Regions from separate parts of the Janthinobacterium sp. CG_23.3 genome, predicted to be linked through region 1. Evidence: predicted binding sites of a transcription regulator. Region 1 holds the regulator's gene; the other holds the start of a gene.
The links. The regulator LexA, encoded in region 1, represses DNA repair genes until DNA is damaged. The targets are predictions, from matches to a motif close to ACTGTATNNNNATACAGT.
Positions count from the first base shown of each region.

Region 2: the regulator LexA is predicted to act here: its motif matches at 5,495-5,512, upstream of ACFDR9_RS05470 (putative DNA modification/repair radical SAM protein).

Region 1 covers NZ_JBJXIB010000013.1:50,657-57,683, reverse strand. Annotated here, with positions in the region: gene ACFDR9_RS05850 (anion permease) at 1-217, opposite strand, end outside; gene ACFDR9_RS05845 (DUF47 domain-containing protein) at 267-893, opposite strand; gene ACFDR9_RS05840 (replicative DNA helicase) at 982-2,367, opposite strand; gene rplI (50S ribosomal protein L9) at 2,487-2,939, opposite strand; gene rpsR (30S ribosomal protein S18) at 2,972-3,262, opposite strand; gene priB (primosomal replication protein N) at 3,290-3,589, opposite strand; gene rpsF (30S ribosomal protein S6) at 3,610-3,996, opposite strand; gene lexA (transcriptional repressor LexA) at 4,255-4,893, shown strand; gene ACFDR9_RS05810 (cystathionine gamma-synthase family protein) at 5,014-6,255, opposite strand; gene purF (amidophosphoribosyltransferase) at 6,324-7,027, opposite strand, start outside.
Region 2 covers NZ_JBJXIB010000012.1:33,143-40,169, forward strand. Annotated here, with positions in the region: gene ACFDR9_RS05460 (MHYT domain-containing protein) at 1-2,600, opposite strand, end outside; gene ACFDR9_RS05465 (UdgX family uracil-DNA binding protein) at 2,728-4,233, opposite strand; gene ACFDR9_RS05470 (putative DNA modification/repair radical SAM protein) at 4,209-5,480, opposite strand; gene ACFDR9_RS05475 (GGDEF domain-containing protein) at 5,863-7,027, shown strand, end outside.

The DNA of each region.
Region 1 (7,027 bases):
CCACCGTGGTGGCCACCGTCAACTGGTGGAACACGAAGATGGCGACGAAGTTGAAGCAGGCCGCCATCGCCACCGCCGTCTGCGGCTTCAGCACGCCGGTCGAAACCACCGTCGCGATCGCGTTGGCGGCGTCGTGGAAGCCGTTCATGAAGTCGAACACCAGCGCCAGTGCGATCAGCAAGGCGAGCGCGTAGATGCTCATTTGTAGGGTATGCATGGATTTTTCTTTTCGATTTCTAGCTGTTCAGAACGAGCGCAGTGACGCCTTAGGCGTTTTCGACGATGATGCCTTCAATGATGTTGGCAACGTCTTCGCAGCGGTCGGTGACGGTTTCCAGAATTTCGTAGATGGCCTTGAGCTTGATCAGGTTGCGCACGTCCGGTTCGTCGCGGAACAGCTTGGACATGGCGGCGCGCATGACGTGGTCGGCGTCCGACTCCAAGCGGTCGATCTCTTCGCAGATGGCGACGATCTGGCGCGAGTTGTCCATGTTGTGCAGCAGGGCGACGGCGTCGCGCACCTTCTCGGTACAGGCCAGCACCAGTTCGGCCAGGCGCTTGGCTTCCGGCGTGACCGCCTTCAGGTCGTACAGCGAGACGGTCTGGGCGGCGTCTTCCATCAGGTCGAGGATGTCGTCCATGCGCGTGATCAGCTGGTGGATCTCGTCGCGGTCGATCGGCGTGATGAAGGTCTTGTGCAGCATCTCGACGGTGGCGTAGGTGACCTTGTCGGCCTGTTTTTCGATGCTTTCAATCGCGTGCACGCGATTTTCCAGGTCGTCGAAGTTGGTCATCAGGCCCAGCATCTCTTTGGCGCCTTTGACGCACAATTCGGCGTGCTGGTTAAACAAATCAAAAAACTTGCCCTCGGTGGGCATCAAGCGTCCAAACATGTCATTCTCCGTTAAGCATTGCGTCGTGATATTTACTACAGAACGCCGCCCCGGGTGGCGGGGCGGCCGATGGAATTGCCAATGAAGCTTAGTCGCCTTGGTACAGCGCCAGGCCACCACTGTAATTGCCAAATTTGGTGTACTGCCCCATGAAGGTGAGGCGGATGCTGCCGATCGGGCCGTTACGCTGTTTGCCGATGATGATCTCGGCGGTGCCTTTGTCGGGCGAGTCGGGGTTGTAGACCTCGTCGCGGTAAATGAACAGGATCACGTCGGCATCCTGTTCGATCGCGCCCGATTCGCGCAAGTCGGACATCACCGGGCGTTTGTTGGGGCGCTGTTCGAGCGAGCGGTTCAGCTGCGACAGCGCGATCACCGGGCAACCGAGTTCCTTGGCCAGCCCCTTCAAGCCGCGCGAGATTTCGGAAATCTCGGTGGCGCGGTTGTCGCCGGGGCTGTTGGCGGACATCAGTTGCAAGTAATCGACGATAATCAGGCCGAGCTTGCCGCACTGGCGCGACAGCCGGCGCGAACGGGCGCGCAGCTCGATCGAGTTCAGCGCCGGCGTCTCGTCGATGTAGAGCTGGGCGTCGTTCATTTTCTGGATCGCGTGGGTCAGGCGCGGCCAGTCCTCGTCGTTCAGGCGGCCGGTGCGCAGGCGGTGCTGGTCGAGCTGGCCGACCGAGCCGAGCATACGCATGGCCAGCTGCGAGCCGCCCATCTCCATCGAGAAGATGGCGACCGGCAGGCCGCTGTCGATGGCGACGTTCTCGCCGATGTTGACCGAAAACGCCGTCTTGCCCATCGACGGGCGGCCGGCGACGATCACCAGGTCGCCCGGCTGCAGGCCGGAGGTCATGCGGTCGAGGTCGATGAAACCGGTCGGCACGCCGGTGATCTCGCTCTGGTTGTCGCGGCTGTAGAGTTCGTCGATGCGCTCGACGACCTGGGTCAGCAGCGGCTGGATCGCGGTCCAGCCCTGGGCGCCGCGGGCGCCCTCCTCGGCGATGGCGAAAATCTTCGACTCGGCCTCGTCGAGCATCTGCTTGACCTCCTTGCCCTGCGGGCTGAAGGCGGTGCCGGAGATGTCGTCGGCGACGGTGATGAGCTTGCGCAGCACGCCGCGGTCGCGGACGATTTCGGCGTAGCGGCGGATGTTGGCCGCCGACGGCGTGTTTTGCGCCATCGCGTTCAGGTACACCAGGCCGCCGACCTCGTCCGCCTTGCCCAGCTGGGTCAGGGTTTCGTACACGGTGATCACGTCGGCCGGGCGCGAGGCGTTGATCATCTTGACGATTTGCTCGAAGATGATGCGGTGGTCGTAGCGATAGAAATCCTCCGCATGCATGAAGTCGGCGATGCGGTCCCACGCCGCGTTGTCGCGCAGCAAACCGCCGATGACGGATTGTTCTGCTTCGATCGAATGCGGCGGAATACGGAGGGAGTCGAGTTGCGGATCTGAGGGGGCGTTCATGGCGCGAATTATACCCGCTTCGGCGGCGCGGCTAAAAAAAATTGGCGATAAAAAAGCCGGGCGGACCCGGCTTTTTAGCATTACAACAAGCTTGCACCGGCCGTCGGGCCGGTAGCGCTTTAAGCGTGCTCGCCGACGACGGCGATGGTGACGTCAACGACGACGTCGGTGTGCAGCGCAACCGACACGGCGTGCTCGCCGGTGGTTTTGAGCGGGCCGTTAGGCATACGCACTTGCGCTTTTTCGACTGCGAAACCTTGCTTCGTCAACGCTTCAGCGATGTCGAAGTTGGTGACGGAACCGAACAGACGGCCATCGACGCCGGCTTTCTGGGCAACTTGAACGGTCATGCCGTTCAGTTTTTCGCCCTGGGCTTGGCAAGCGGCCAGTTTAGCGGCGGCAGCTTTTTCCAGTTCCGCGCGCTTGACTTCGAATTCAGCGATAGCGGTAGCGGTAGCACGGCGAGCCATGCGTTGCGGGATCAGGAAGTTACGAGCGTAACCGTCTTTGACTTTGACGACTTCGCCGAGGTTGCCGACGTTAGCGACTTTTTCTAACAGAATGATTTGCATATTTCTCTCCAGGAATTCTCTGACGCCAGCAATTAAGCGTGGTGCAGGTCGGTGTATGGCAGCAGCGCGAGGAAGCGGGCGCGCTTGATTGCGGTGTCAACTTGGCGCTGGTAGTGCGCTTTGGTACCGGTCAGGCGTGCTGGCATGATCTTGCCGTTTTCCTGGACGAAATCTTTCAGCGTATCGACGTCTTTGTAGTCGACTTGTTCAACGTGCGCGGCGGTGAAGCGGCAGAACTTCTTACGTTTGAACAGCGGGTTTTGCTGTTTGCGCTTTTCTTTAAGCTTGAGCTTGTTTTTGTCGAACTTTTTACCGAATGCCATTTGAGGCTCCTGTATCTAATAAATGCGCTAGTCTGAATTGACAGCACTAAAATCAATGATGTGAAACACCAGGCTTTTACTGTTGCGGCTCTTGCGAGCCAGGAAACCGGTGAACTGATAGACCCCGCCCAAGGCTGCCTCACTGAACCGGCCTGAGATTTCGCCAGCGGCAAGCGCGGCGACGTCAAACTCGGTCAAGCGGGCGATGCCGGCCTCCATTTGTTGCGAACTGTGCTGCAATACTGCATTCACAATCGGCATACCCGCCGGGGTGTAGCGCAATACTTCGCGCTCGGCAATGACGGCGACAACTTGTAGCTGGTTCAGCTCAGGTTCCCGAACAACAATTAAGCTGCGACGGCGGCGGCAGCCGCAGGCGCTTCGGTGCGATGGCTTTTGGCCGCGTCTTCACGTTGAACCGACTTCATCATCGGCGAAGGAGCTGTTTCAGCTTTCTTCATCTTGACGGTCAGATGACGCAACACGGCATCATTGAATTTGAATGCTGTTTCCAATTCGACCAGGGTCTCATTGTCGCACTCGATGTTCATGCAGATGTAGTGTGCTTTGGCGAGTTTTTGGATCGAGTAAGCCATTTGACGGCGGCCCCAATCTTCCACGCGGTGAACCGAACCGCCGCGTGTCGACACACTGGCTTTGTAACGTTCGATCATGGCGGGCACTTGCTCGCTCTGGTCCGGATGGACGATAAATACTATTTCATAATGACGCATGCAAACTCCTTAAGGACGGATTGATAATCGCCCACCTCGGCGTCAAGACGAGTGTGGGAAGCGGTGAGCCGAAGATTATAACGCCTTTTTTGTCAATACTCAACACCCATCTTGCGCGCCGCCGCCGCGCAACACGGGCCGGTTGCTGGTTTTCGGCATTATTTCTCAAAAACGGGTAAAAGCCCTTGCATTGGCGTCGATACTGTACAAAAATACAGTCTGTTTATATAGACAGCATTTCACGATGCGCGGACCCCCATGATCAAGCTCACTGCACGGCAAGAACAAATTCTGAATCTGATCAAGGATGCGATTGAAAATACCGGCTTCCCGCCGACCCGCGCGGAGATCGCCAACGAACTGGGCTTCAAGTCGGCCAACGCCGCCGAGGAGCATTTGCAGGCGCTGGCGCGCAAGGGCGCCATCGAGATTTCGCCCGGCACCTCGCGCGGCATCCGCCTGATCGGCGCCTCCGTCGACGCGCCCGCCGCGCGCGTGCCGGCCTCGCTGATGATGTCGCTGCCGCTGATCGGCCGCGTCGCGGCCGGCTCGCCGATGCTGGCGCAGGAGCACGTCGAGACCCATTACCAGGTCGACCCGGCGATGTTTTCGGCCCGCCCCGATTTCCTGCTGAAGGTGCGCGGCGAGTCGATGCGCGACGCCGGCATCATGGACGGCGATTTGCTGGCGGTGAAAAAGGTCGACAGCGCCAAGAACGGCCAGATCGTCGTGGCGCGCATCGGCAACGACGTCACCGTCAAGCGCTACCGCAAGACCGGCAGCCTGATCGAGCTGCTGCCGGAGAACCCGGACTTCAAGATCATCAAGGTCGATCCGGAAGCCGACGAGTTCGCCATCGAGGGCTTGGCGGTCGGCCTGATGCGCAGCTGGCATTGAGATCGATGAAAGAATAGTGCAAAAAGCCGGCCTCCTGGGCCGGCTTTTTTGTTGACCCGCAGCGTGTCGCGGGTCGGATTGCGCCGTTCCGGCCAACCCGAGCGACGACAACCGCACCAACTAGCCGGCCAAGGCGGCGCGGAAGTCGTCCAGCAGGTCGGCGCTATCTTCGATGCCGACCGAGACGCGGATCAGCGATTCGGCGATGCCCATCGAGGCGCGCCGCTCGGCGCCCATTTCAAAGAAGATGGTGTGGGCGACCGGGATCACCAGCGTGCGGGTGTCGCCCAGGTTGCTGGCCGGGATCGCCAACTTCAGCCGGTTCAGGAAGTCGAAGCAGTCGATGCCGTCCTTCAACTCAAAGCTGAACAGGAAGCCGTAGCCGCGGAACAGTTCGCCGGCGAGGGCGTGCTGCGGGTGCGAGGCCAGGCCCGGGTAGTGCACGGCGGCGACGCGCTCGTCCGCCTCCAGCAGTTGCGCCAGCGCCATGGCGTTGGCGCAGGCGCGCTCCATGCGCAGCGCCAACGTTTCGGCGCCGACGGCGATGCTGTGCGCCGCCTCCGGCCCCAGCGAGGCGCCGAAGTCGCGCAAGCCCTTGGCGCGGATCTGCGCCATGCCCCATTGCTTAGGCGCGGCCTTCTTGTAGTTCTCGACGATGTTCGGGAAGCGGCCCCAGTCGTAGGCGCCGGTGTCGGTCAGGCAGCCGCCAAGCGCGTCGCCATGGCCGCCGATCGACTTGGTCAGCGCGTTCACCACCAGGCCGGCGTGCACCGTCTTCGGGCGGAACAGGTAGGGCGAGGTCATCGAGTTGTCGACGATGTAGAGGATGCCGCGCTGCTGGCACAGTTCGCCGATGCGCTCCAGGTCGGCGATCTGGGTGCGCGGGTTGGCGATGGTTTCGACGAAAACAATGCGCGTCGCCGGCGTGAGCGCCGCGGCGACCCGCCCGACGTCGGTGGCGTCGACGAAGGCGACGCCGACGCCCTGCCCGGCCACCGTTTGCCACAGGCTGTTGGTGTTGCCGAACAGGAAGGACGACGAGACCACGTGGTCGCCGGCCCGCAACAGCGCCTGAAACACGGCGCCGATGGCGCCCATGCCGGTGGCGAAGCAGATGCTGGCGACGCCGTCTTCCATCTTGGTGATTTTATCTTCCAGCGCCGAGACGGTCGGGTTGCCCTGGCGGCCGTAGCGGAAGCCCGGCTCCTTGCCCTGGAATACCGAGGCGAGCTGGCGCGCGTCGGCGTAGCCGAAAGCCACCGAGGTGTGGATCGGCCGGTGCAGCGAGCCGTGTTCGATCGACTTCTGGCGGTCGCCGTGCAGGATGGTGGTGGTAAAGCCGTAGTTTTTTGTGTCGCTCATGGTTTTTCCGGAAACGCCGCCGCGCGCGCGCGGGCAAAAAAAAAGCCCGGCGCAAGCCGGGCGCGTCATCACCCTTCGGTGGTGGCGAGGTTGAGGTTCAGCTGCGAACGCGGGGTGTCTTCCACCGCCGCCGCCTTCGGATTGTGGCGCGCGTACTCAAGACGGTCGAGATAGGCTTGCGACACGTCGCCGGTGACGTAGACGCCGTCGAAGCACGAGGCTTCGAAGTTCGTCAGCGCCGGGTTGACGTCCGAAATGGCGCGCTTGAGCGCGTCGATGTCCTGGTACACCAGGGCGTCGGCGGTGATTTCGCGGCACACTTCCTCGGTGGTGCGGCCGTAGGCGATCAGCTCGTCGCGGGTCGGCATGTCGATGCCGTACACGTTCGGGAAGATCACCGGCGGCGCGGCCGAGGCGAAGATGACTTTCTTGGCGCCGGCTTCGCGCGCCATTTGCACGATTTCACGGCTGGTGGTGCCGCGCACGATCGAATCGTCGACCAGCAGCACGACCTTGTCCTTGAACTCGGAGGCGATGGCGTTGAGCTTCTGGCGCACCGATTTCTTGCGCATGGCCTGGCCCGGCATCAGGAAAGTGCGGCCGATGTAACGGTTCTTGATGAACCCTTCGCGGTATTCGATGTTCAGCGCCAGGGCCAGTTGGATCGCGGCCGGACGGGACGAGTCGGGAATCGGCATGACGACGTCGATTTCGCCTTCCGGGAATTCCTTGCGGATCTTCTCGGCCAGGTATTCGCCCATTTTCAGGCGCG
Region 2 (7,027 bases), on a different contig from region 1:
GCGTCGAGCACGCTGGCCGTCATCGCCACCACCGGTACCCGCGGGCGGCCGTCGCGCAGCGCCGCGGCGCGGATTTCGCGGGTCGCCGCCAAGCCGTCCATCAGCGGCATTTGCACGTCCATCAGGATCACGTCGAACACTTCCCCGGCCGCCAGCCGGGCCGCCTGGAGGCCGTCGCCGGCGCTGCGCACGCTGTGGCCGCGCTTGCCCAGTAGCAGCGCCAGCAGTTCCAGGTTTTGCGGCACGTCGTCGGCCGCCAGCACCCGCAGCGGCGGCAGCGCGAACGCGTCGCGCGCGCCGGCGGCCGGCGCCGCGCGCCGCCCCGGCACCAGCGGCAGCAGCACGTGGAAGGTGGCGCCGCGGCCGGGGCCGCTCTCGGCCCAGATGCGCCCGCCCATCAGCGTCACCAGCTGGCGGCTGATGGTGGTGCCCAGGCCGGTGCCGCCGTAGCGCCGCGTCATCGAGGCGTCGGCCTGGGTGAACGGCTCGAAAATGGCGTCGAGGCGGTCGGCCGGGATGCCGATGCCGGTGTCGCTGACCTGGATGTGCAACTGGCCCTCGCGCGTCGCCGCGGCCACGGTGACGCCGCCGGCGGCGGTGAACTTGACGGCGTTGCCGAGCAGGTTGCCGAGCACCTGGCGCAGCCGCAGCTCGTCGCCGTACAGCTCGGCCGGCAGGTCGCCGGCCAGCGCGATGTCGACCGTCAGTCCCTTGCCGCGGGCGTTGCCGCCGTAGGTCGACGAGAGTTCGTCGAGCAGCGCCAGCAGGTTGTAGTCGCCCAGTTCGAGTTCGACCGCGCCCTTGTCGAGCTTGGCCGTGTCGAGGATTTCGTTGAGCAGGCGCAGCAGCGAGCGGCCGGCGTGGCGCACGGTGTCGAGGTGGTGGCGCTGCTGCGCGTCGAGGTCGCTGTCGAGCAGCACGTCGGTGAAGCCGAGGATGGAATTCATCGGCGTGCGGATTTCATGGCTCATGTTGGCGACGAAGCTGGCGCGGGCGGCGGCGGCCTGCTCGGCGGTTTCCTTGGCGCGGCGCAGGTCCTGCTCCATGCGCTGGCGCTCGCTGATGTCGAGGATGACGCCGTCGATCCAGTGGCCCTGGCCGCTGGCGTCGGGGCCGACGGCGCCGTGTTCCCACATCCAGCGCAGCGTGCCGTCGGCGTGGCGCAGGCGGTATTCGACCAGGTAGGGCTGCGCCGCGGCCTGGCTGTGCGCGACGGCGGCGGCGACGCGGCCGCGGTCCTCCGGCAGGATCAGCGCGTTCAGGGTGCGCAGCGGCGGCTGGCCGAGGAAGTCGGCGGCCGCATAGCCGGCCACGCGCTCGATGCCGTCGCTGAGGAACAGCGCCGGGTGGCCCGGCGCGCTGCTGCAGCGGAAGGCGATGCCGGGGATGTTGCCGATCAGCGAGCGGAATTGCTGCTCGCTGTGGCGCAGCGCCAGCTCGATGGCGCGGCGTTCGCTGATGTCGCTGATGAACAGCACGAACAGCTCGCTGTCGGCCAGGCGCGCGTGGCCCAGCGCGCGCCGCAGCGGCACGCTGGAGCCGTCCTTGCGCAGGCCGCAGATTTCGGCGTCGAGCACGCCCTCGCCGCTGCGCAGGTAGCCGAGCAGGCCCTCGCGCTCGGAGCGGCCGGGGTCGGCCATCAGCACGCTGATGTTACGGCCCAGCACCTCGGCGCGCTTCCAGCCGAAGATGCGCTCGGCCGAGGCGTTGAATTCGTGGATGGCGCCGCTGCGGTCGACGGTGATGACGCCGTCGATGGTGGTGGTGAGCAGCGCGCGCATCCAGCTTTCGTTCTGGCTGAGCTGGCGGAACATTTCACGGTAGCGCAGCAGGCCGTTGGCCGAGGCGGCGAAGATGGTGAAGGCGACGGTGATCAGCGTCACCGCCAGCGCCACGAAGGCGCTGCTGGCGCCGACGGCGTTGCCCGGCGGCGGCGTGCCGACGAAGCGCGCCGCCGCCATGCCGGTGTAGTGCATGCCGGCGATGGCGCAGCCCATCACGCTGGCGGCCAGCAGCAGGCGCACGTCGCGGCCGAGGTATTGGCGCAGGCCGCGCAGGCCGAAGCGCACCCACAGCGCCAGCGTTGCCAGCAGCACCGCCACGACGATCGACAGGCCGAACATGAACGGGTCGTAGCGCAACGCCAGGCTCATGTTCATCGCCGCCATGCCGGTGTAGTGCATCGCGCCGATGCCGGCGCCGGTCAGCACGCCACCGGCCAGCAACGCGCCGGCGCTGAGCGTGCGCCGGTTCAGGATCGACAGCGCGACGCCGGAGGCGGCCAGGCTGGGCAGGATCGACAGGATCGTCAGCGTCGGGTCGTAGTCGACGCGGGTGCACAGGCTGAAGGCGAGCATGCCGATGAAGTGCATGGCCCAGACGCCGCAGCCCAGCGCCAGGCTGCCGGTCAGCAGGGCGATGCTGCGCAGGGCGCGGCTGGGATGGGCCGTGCCGCGGCCGGCGATCTGCAGCCCCATCCAGGAGGAAAAGATGGCCACCAGCACCGACAGCGCGACCAGGGCCGGATCGAAGCGGCCGTAGTTGAGCAGGCTCGGATCGGCCGGCGGCGAGAACAATTGCAGCAGCGTGGGTAGGAACATGGGCGACGGCGGGACGGGTGGATAACAAATGCTTCGGTCTAGAAACCACCATAACACATTTCCCCTGGGAAACAAGTCCTGCACGCGTGTTGTTGCGTTCCCGCACCAGCGGCGGCGCCGCCGGCCGTCAGCCGTCGCGCCCGTCGCGCCCGTCGCGCAACTGGCGCGCCCGCGCCAAGCCGGCGACGATTACGTCCAGCGCCTGTTGCCTGGCGGCCGCGTCGGGCAGGCGCAGCACGTAGGACGGGTGGTACAGCGCCAGCACCCAGCGGCCCTGGTGGCGCAGCGGCCGGCCCAGCGCCTGCTTGAGCGTGGCGCCGGCGTCGCCCAGCACCGCCTTGAGCGCCGTCGCGCCCAGCGCCACCACCACCGCCGGTTGGCCGCGCTCGATCTCCCGCTCCAGCCAGACGCGGCAGGCGTCGACCTCTTGCTGCGCCGGCGTCTTGTGCAGGCGCCGCTTGCCGCGCGGCTCCCATTTGAAATGCTTGACCGCGTTGGTGATGTAGACGGCGTCGCGCGCCAGCCCGGCCAGCGCCAGCGCGCGTTCGAGCACGGCGCCGGCCGGGCCGACGAACGGCAGCCCGGCCAGGTCCTCCTGGTCGCCCGGCTGCTCGCCGACCAGCATGATGGGCGCCGTGGCCGGGCCGGCGCCGTCGACGGCCTGGGTGGCGTGGCGCCACAGCTCGCAGCGGCGGCACTGCGCCAGCGCGCCGTCGCCGTCGCCGCCGCCGCGGCGCGGCCCGGCGCCGCCGGCGGCGATGCGCACCACGCTGCCGGGGCGCTCGGCCACGCCGGGCGCCTGGCCGGTGCGGCGGGCGCCGGCGGCGGCCTGCGCCAGCATCGCCGGCACCACCGCGCCCTCGGGCAGGTTTTTCCAGAAGCGCGCCGGGATGTGGCTGTGCAGCAGGCGCCGGTTCAGCCGCGCCGGATTGAAGATGCTACGGTAATAGGTCAGCCACAGCGCCTCGCCGGCGTCGTCGACGTCGGCGGCGCCGCGCATCCGCGGCGGCAGGCTGTGCAGCGCGGCGCCGTCCCACATCACGGTCGCCTCGGGCGTGGCGATCATCCACGTCGCGCCGCCCATGCGCGCGGCGAAATGCGGCGCCACCTGCGCCAGCACGTCGTGCACCGGTTCGTACCAGGCGACGAAGCGCGGCGCCTCGGCCGCCTCGGGGCGTTCGCGAAAGCGCACGTAGGCGTGCATGTCGTGCTGCTCGCGCTGCACCGCCTTGACCATCGCGTGCAGCCGCGCGCCGTCGGGGTCGGCGGCCGACATGACGTCGCGTTCGCCGCGCCGCCAGCGCCACACCACCCGGTACAGCAATGCCCAGCGCGCGTCGGCGCGGAAGCGCGCGGCCGTTTGCAGCAGGTCCACCAGCCGGCGCGGCAGTTGCACCGCGCCGGCGGCGGGGCAGGGCGCGCGCGGCCGCGCGACGGCGTCGTCGATGCCGGCCAGCAGGTCGCCGTCGCCGGGGCGACTGATCCATTGCACCGCGTGCGGCGCGATGTCGTGCGCCAGCAACTGGCGCGCCGCGTCGCGCCACTGCTCGAAGCACTGCGCCAGCACCGGCTGCCCGGCGCTCACGGCGGCGACCGCGTCCGGCGGCGTCAGCTTGTTTGCGGCGCCGGCCATAGGTCTAACTGTTGCGGCGCCAGCTGTTGCGCCGCCTGTTGCTGCGGGCCGCGTTGGGGCGCCGGCGCCAGCGCGCGCCGCAGCAGCTCGGACGAGCTGGCCCCCTGCGGCGGCGAATAGTCGGCGGTGACGATGAACGGCGCCGCCTTCTTCATGCTGCAGCGCAGCCGGCTCACGTCGGCGTAGCGGATGCGCCGCAGCCGCCGCAGCTCGACCAGGCGCTTGGCGTTGCGCACGCCGATGCCGGGCACGCGCGCGATCATCGCCGCGCCGGCCCGGTTCAGGTCGAGCGGAAAGTGCTCGCGGTGCGCCAGCGCCCAGGCCAGCTTGGGGTCGATGTCGAGCGCCAGGTTGCCGGCCGCCGGCAACAGCTCGTGCACCTGGAAACCGTAGGCGCGCAGCAGGAAGTCGGCCTGGTACAGGCGGTGTTCGCGCAGCAGCGGCGGCGCTTGCAGCGGCACGCTGTCGGGGCTGTGCGGGATCGGGCTGAAGGCCGAATAATAGACGCGCTTGAGCTTGTAGCTGCCGTACAGGGTTTCCGCCGTCGCCAGGACCTGCCGGTCGTCGCTGGCGTCGGCGCCGACGATCATCTGGGTGCTCTGGCCGGCCGGGGCGAACGCCGGCGCCCCCGGCTCCTGCGCCTTTTCGTCGAGCTTGCGGCGGATCGCGCCCATCGCCAGCTTAATGGTGTGCAGGTTTTTCTCCGGCGCCAGGCGCTCGATGCCGGCCTGCGTCGGCAGTTCGATGTTCACGCTCAGGCGGTCGGCGTAGCGGCCGGCGGCGGCGATCAGGGCCGGGTCGGCGTCGGGGATGGTTTTCAGGTGGATGTAGCCGCGGAACTGGTGCACTTCGCGCAAGGTGCGCGCGACCTGCACCAGTTGCTCCATCGTATAGTCGGCCGAGCGGATGATGCCGGAACTGAGGAACAGGCCGTCGATATAGTTGCGGAAATAAAAGTCCGTGGTCAGCTTGACCACCTCGCGCACCGAAAAGCGCGCGCGCGGCACGTTTGAACTGCGCCGGTTGACGCAATACTGGCAGTCGTAGGCGCAGTAATTGGTCAGCAAAATCTTCAGCAGCGACACGCAGCGCCCGTCCGGCGTGTAACTGTGGCAAATGCCCATGCCGGTGGTGGCGCCGAAGCCGTCCAGGCCGGCCGAACCGCGCTTGGGCGCCCCGCTGCTGGCGCAGGAGGCGTCGTATTTGGCGGCGTCGGCGAGAATTTCAAGCTTGTCGGTCAGTTCCATGGGAATAATTAATTACTGTATGAATATACAGTATGGTACGCCGATTCGCGTCGCCGGTGTGATCCGTTTCGATCCGTGCACGGCGGCGTTTTTTGCCTGTCCGGCGGCGGGCGATGAGCAGGCTTACGCCGTCGCTCATCCGACCTGCCACGCGCTCGCTCCGGCCGCCGGGAGCATGGGCACAGCAACAACATCCATGGCATACATCCAACGTAAAATTCTCCCGGGCAAAACGTCAATGCCGCGTTACGCTTGCGTTATACTCCCGTTCTGGTGTCGAACCTGGCATGGCCGAGGCCCAATCCAGTAGCAGACAACGCTCCCGCTGCCCGTCCGAAACGCGCCCGCAAGACGGCCGCCCAAGCCCGCCCCATTCGCCCCCATGCCGACCGACATCGCCTCCCTGCTATTCGCCCTGACGCTCAACATGCTGGTCATGTCCGTCGCCCTGCCGTCGGTGATGGGCGAGGTCAACACGGCGGCGCGCCGGGCCCAGGCCGGCATCTTCGCCGGCGCGGTCGGCTGGGCGCTACTGCTGGGTTCCGGGCTGACCGACGCCGGCTCCTGGGCCGACCGCGCGCTGTCGACGCTGGCGATGGCCGGCATCGCCGGCGGCATGGCGCTGAACGCCGTCGCGTTCGACCTGTGGTGCGGGCGCACCACGTCGTCGCGGGCGCCGGCGGCCATCGCCGTGCTGCTCACGCTCGGCTACGGCATCGGCTTTTCCAGCTACGCGTTCCGGGTCGGCTGGGCCAACGGCCTGCTGGCGCTGCAAATGGCGATGGTGGCGGCGACGCTGTGGCGCAAGCCGCTGGTGCCGGTGGGCCGCTGGCGCTGGCTGCTGGTCGTCGCCCTGCTGGCGCAGACCATCGTGACGGCCTGGCGCGGCGTGCTGGGCGCCTTCTTTACCGACCAGTTTCCGACCTTCCTGACCCTGCACCCGGTCAACATCGCCTTCGGGCTGGTGGCCAACGTCACCTCCATGCTGTCGCTGGCGGGCATCCTGCTGGCGCACCGCGACGAGGCGGCGCGCGGGCTGCAACTGCTGGCCACGCTCGACGGCCTGACGGGCGTCTTCAACCGGCGCGCCTGGCTGGTGCAGGCCAAGCTCGACCTGGCCATCAGCGTGCGCTACGACCAGCCGCTGGTGCTGCTGATGCTCGACCTCGATTACTTCAAGCAGATCAACGACAGCCACGGCCACGAGGCCGGCGACCGCGCCTTGCGCTTTTTCGCCGTCGCGCTGCAAACCGTCAGCCGCACCGGCGACGTGCTCTGCCGCTACGGCGGCGAGGAATTCTGCGTGCTGATGAACCGCGCCGACCACGCCGCCACGCAGTCCTTCGACCAGCGCCTGCGCGCGCTGCTGGCCGCGTCGGCGCAGGAGCAGCTGGGCCACCAACTGAGTTACAGCGCCGGCGTCGCCACGCGCGTGGGCGCCGGCGATACGCTGGAGGCGATGCTGCGGCGCGCCGACGTCGCGCTGTACGGTGCGAAGGCGCTGGGCCGCGCGCGCACGCTCGACGCGCAGGGGCGAGAGCTGGAGC